Regions from separate parts of the Allobosea sp. P1_B10 genome, predicted to be linked through region 2. Evidence: predicted binding sites of a transcription regulator. Region 2 holds the regulator's gene; the other holds the start of a gene.
The links. Region 2 encodes HrcA, which represses chaperone genes, less so after heat shock. Its sites were predicted from a motif close to GTTAGCACTCNCNNNNNGNGAGTGCTAAC; they were not measured.
Positions count from the first base shown of each region.

Region 1: the regulator HrcA is predicted to act here: its motif matches at 1,311-1,339, upstream of groES (co-chaperone GroES).

Region 1 is NZ_JBFTZP010000007.1:202,771-205,166, reverse strand. It holds gene AC1D2L_RS16510 (DMT family transporter) at 1-149, shown strand, start outside; gene AC1D2L_RS16505 (PaaI family thioesterase) at 153-644, opposite strand; gene AC1D2L_RS16500 (MarR family winged helix-turn-helix transcriptional regulator) at 709-1,164, opposite strand; gene groES (co-chaperone GroES) at 1,407-1,694, shown strand; gene groL (chaperonin GroEL) at 1,740-2,396, shown strand, end outside.
Region 2 is NZ_JBFTZP010000003.1:482,898-485,293, reverse strand. It holds gene AC1D2L_RS09670 (DUF3297 family protein) at 1-136, opposite strand, end outside; gene AC1D2L_RS09665 (ankyrin repeat domain-containing protein) at 234-893, opposite strand; gene hrcA (heat-inducible transcriptional repressor HrcA) at 893-1,975, opposite strand; gene rph (ribonuclease PH) at 2,216-2,396, shown strand, end outside.

The DNA of each region.
Region 1 (2,396 bases), on a different contig from region 2:
GGCTTGCGCCGCTCGAATATACGGCCCTGATCTGGGCGAGCCTCCTGGGCTACCTGATGTTCGGAGAGGTGCCTGAGATCACGACCTATGCCGGCGCGCTGCTGATCGTGGCGGGAGCGGTGGCGGTCAGCCGGCAAAAGGCGCGGTAAACCTCACGCCGGGCTCTCCCCCTTCGCCTTGGCAGGGAAGATCAGGCAGGTCTCGGTGCCGTGCGCCAGAAGCCGGCCGCGCTCGTCGAGCAGCCGGCCTTCCGTCGTCGCGATGGTACCGCCGCGGTGGATCAGCTTGCCCTCGCAGCGCACGGTGCCGCTCTCGGGCATGACGGGCCGGACGTAGTTGATCTTCATTTCCAGCGTCGTGTAGCCCTCGCCGGTCTTCAGCGTGCTGTGCGCGGCGCAGGCCATGGCAGAATCCAGGATCGTCGCGGTCCATCCGCCATGGATCGTGCCCAGCGGGTTGAAGAAGCGCGCAGATGGCTTTCCCGTGAAGACGACGCGTCCCTCCTCGACCTCGGCTATGTCGAAATCCATCGCATCGGCGAAGGGTGGGCCGGGATGCTTGCCCTCGACCATGCCACGCAGGAAGCTCAACCCGTCGCCGGCAAGCAGCACGTCGCGCGCCACCACTCCAACCGCTCTCGCCATAGCACCAGCTCCATAATGTGTAGATACACGTTACGGGTGAGCAACGGCTCAGGTCAAGCTCGGGTTAGTCCGCACGCCGGGCGACGCGGCGCAACGCTTTCAATCCGTCGCGGGTTTGGGTCCAGCGCTCCTTGCCGAGCCCACCCTCGATGCGCTCCTGCGCCGCCCGCCAAAACGGAATGGCGGCCTCGATTGCCGCCCTCCCCTTGTCGGTGACGGCATAGACCGAGGCCCGCCCCTTGCACTCGACGGGCTCGATCAATGCTTCGGCGGCGAGCAGCTGCAGGTTGCGGGTCAAAGAGGTGCGCTCGAGCGCAAAGCGTTCGGCAAGCTCGGTGACCGAGCGCCAGGCCCCCGTGCTCAGGGCCGAGAGCAGGACGAACTGCGTGATCTTCAGGCCGCTGGGGCGCATCGCCTCGTCATAGGCACGGGTCACGGCGCGCGCCGTCATGCGAACATGCAGCGCGACGCAGGAGCGCGCGATATCGTCGAGCTGCGGATCGAGAGCCGTGGTCGTCATTCCGCCATGCTAAGGCGGGACAAGGACGGAGGGAAACGCTTTGCCGTTTTCGCAATGTCGCAGGCGCCGCCCGACCCGCCGGATTCACTTTATGATCCGATGATTCCTTGACTCTCCAGGGGGCCGAGCCTATCTCCGCGGCATCGGTTGGCACTCATCAAACGAGACTGCTAACGGATGCCGGTCGGCAGTCCTACGAGACAGCGGCCGTCTGCCCCAATTCTAGAGAGGAAGACTGAACCATGAAGTTCCGTCCGTTGCATGACCGCGTCGTGGTCCGTCGCCTTGATGGCGAAGAGAAGACCAAGGGTGGCATCATCATTCCCGATACCGCCAAGGAAAAGCCCCAAGAGGGCGAAGTCATCGCCGTCGGCCCCGGTGGCCGCGACGAAGCCGGCAAGCTGACCCCGCTGGACGTCAAGAAGGGCGACCGCGTCCTGTTCGGCAAGTGGTCTGGCACCGAGGTCAAGATCGACGGCCAGGATCTCCTGATCATGAAGGAATCCGACATCATGGGCGTCATCGGCTGAACGCCTGAGACCGCCTTCCCCGAAATTTTCTAAGGAGTTGCTCTCATGGCAGCCAAAGACGTCAAGTTCTCCACCGACGCCCGCGACCGGATGCTCCGCGGTGTCGAAATCCTCGCCAACGCCGTCAAGGTGACCCTGGGCCCCAAGGGCCGTAACGTCGTCATCGACAAGTCGTTCGGCGCTCCCCGCATCACCAAGGACGGCGTCACCGTCGCCAAGGAGATCGAGCTCGCTGACAAGTTCGAGAACATGGGCGCCCAGATGGTGCGCGAAGTGGCCTCGAAGCAGAACGACCATGCCGGCGACGGCACCACGACCGCGACCGTTCTCGCCGCCGCCATCATGCGCGAAGGCCTGAAGTCGGTTGCCGCCGGCATGAACCCGATGGACCTGAAGCGCGGCATCGACCTCGCGGTCGAGGCCATCGTCGCCGACCTCAAGAAGAACTCCAAGAAGGTCACGACCAACGCGGAAGTCGCGCAGGTCGGCACCATCTCGGCCAATGGCGATGAGTCGGTCGGCCAGATGATCGCCACCGCCATGCAGAAGGTCGGCAACGAGGGTGTCATCACCGTCGAGGAAGCCAAGACCGCCGAGACCGAACTCGACGTCGTCGAGGGCATGCAGTTCGACCGTGGCTATCTCTCGCCTTACTTCATCACCAACTCGGAGAAGATGGTCGCCGAGCTGGAAGACCCCTAC
Region 2 (2,396 bases):
CGCTGATGCAGTATTCCTCGACATTGGTCTTATCGACGCCCTTGAAGCGCACGCCGATATCCCGGGAGAGCAGTTCCTCGTTGTAGAAGGGGCTATTGGGGTTGGACGAGAGGCGATCGGGGAGCGTGTCGGTCATCGGTCAGGGCCTGTGCGTAGGAAGCTTCACTGCGAACGGGTCGCGTTGGGCGCAGAGGTAGCGCCATCTGCCGACAAAGCCAAATCCCTCGCCCATGTCAGCGCCCGCCAGCCTGCTCGACCAGCGCCGCAACGGCGTTCTGGCCACGCTGCCTTGCATGGCGAAGCGGCGAAACGCCGTCCTTGTCGGCAAGATTGGGGTTGGCGCCGGCGGCAAGCACAAGCCTCGCGGCCTCCTGGTGGCGCGGGCCGCCATCGCCGAGAATCACGATCTCGAGCAGGCAGGTCCAGCCGAGATCATTGACGTGATCGACGTCGATTCCACTGGTCAGCAGGAGCTTGATGGTCTCGACATGCGCGCGCTCGCAGGCCGGGATCAGCGCATTGCCGCCGTAGCGGTTGCGGATCGAGAGGTCGGGTTTGCGGGGCAGCATCGCCGCTACGATCTCGGTGCGCCCCGATGCGCCCGCCAGAAGCCATGGCGTATCGCGGTTGGCGGCCTGCGCATCGGGGCTGGCGCCCGCCTCCAGCAGCGCCCTCGCAATCGCGACGTGGTTTCCGGCAACGGCCAGGAGCAAGGCCGTCCGCCCTTGCGAATCGCGCGCCTCCAGATCGCTCCCCGCCGCGACCAGCCGCGCGACCTCGGCCGTGCGGCCAGCCGACGCGGCCTCGAGCAATCCCGTCGCGCCGCCTTGCGCCATTGCAGCCATCGCCATGCCTCCGCAGATCAGGATGGCGGCCAGAAGCGGCCGGCGCATCAGCGCGCGCCGTCGAGCATGCGGCCGACCACCTTTGCCGTGTAGTCAACCATCGGCACGATGCGGGCATAGTTCAGCCGGGTCGGACCGATGATCCCGACCACGCCGACGATGCGCTGCTCGGCGTCGCGGAACGGTGCGGCGACCATCGAGGAGCCCGACATCGAAAACAGCTTGTTCTCGGAGCCGATGAAGATGCGCACGCCATCGCCGGCCTCGGCGCGGGTGAGCAGGTCGATCACATCCGTCTGCGTCTCCAGATCGCCGAAGAGCAGGCGGATGCGTTCCAGATCCTCCTGCGCGCGCAGATCCTCCAGCAGATTGGCCTGGCCGCGCACGATCAGATGCCGGTCGGTGCTAGGGCCCGACGGAGTCGCGATGCCGGTCTCGACGAGCTTGGCCGTCAGAGAATCCAGCTCCTGCTCCATCTCGCTGCGATGCTCGGCAATCTCGCGGCGGACCTCGCTCAGGGTCTTGCCCATGATCCGGGCGTTGAGGAAGTTCGCCGCCTCTGTCAGCGCCGAGGCGGGCAGACCCGGCGGCAGCGCCAGCAGGCGGTTCTCGACGGTGCCGTCATCTGCCACCAGTACAACCAGCGCACGGGCCGGATCGAGCCTGACGAACTCTATATGCTTCAGCCGCGCATTGGCCTTGGTGGTGACGACGACACCGGCGCCGCGAGACAGTCCCGACAGCAGCGCGGAAGCCTCGGTCAGCGTGCCGTCCAGCGTGCGGTTGCTGGCGGCGGCCTTCATCTGGGCCTCAATGCGCGAACGCTCCTCGGAGGTCAGGTTGCCGACCTCCATCATCGCATCGACGAAAAAGCGCAGGCCCCGCTCGGTCGGCAGGCGCCCGGCCGAGGTGTGCGGCGCGTAGATCAGCCCGGCCAGTTCGAGATCGGTCATGACATTGCGCACCGTCGCCGGCGACAAGGTCATCGGCAGCAGGCGGGCAATGTTGCGCGATCCGACAGGCTCGCCGGTGGTGAGATAACCATCGATGATCTGGCGAAAGATCTCGCGGGAGCGCTGATCGGTCTCGATCAGGCCGCCGGGCGATTCCAGAGGCGTATGAGCGCTCATCGCGCGGCAAAAATCCGATTTGACATCGGGTTATTGTCGTCTCGCCCCGATCCGGGATCAAGTGAAAACGGCAGCGAGCGCGGGAGTTCCCCTGTCCAGAGCGTCCCTGATCGCGCCCTGGGGACCTCCCTCTCCCCTGCGGGAGACGGAATGGAGGCGTTGCGGTCCCCACGCCAAACCTTGCCGCCGCCTGTCCAACCGCCTACAAGCCGCGAAACTCAGGACAATCAGGATAAGCCCATGCGACCCTCCAAACGCGCAGCCGACGAGATGCGCAAGGTCACACTCGAGCGCGGCGTGGTTCGCTATGCCGAGGGCTCGTGCATGGTGACGTTCGGCGAAACGCGCGTGCTCTGCGCCGCGACCGTCGAGGAAAAGGGGCCGTCCTGGCTGCGCGGCACCGGCAAGGGCTGGGTCACCG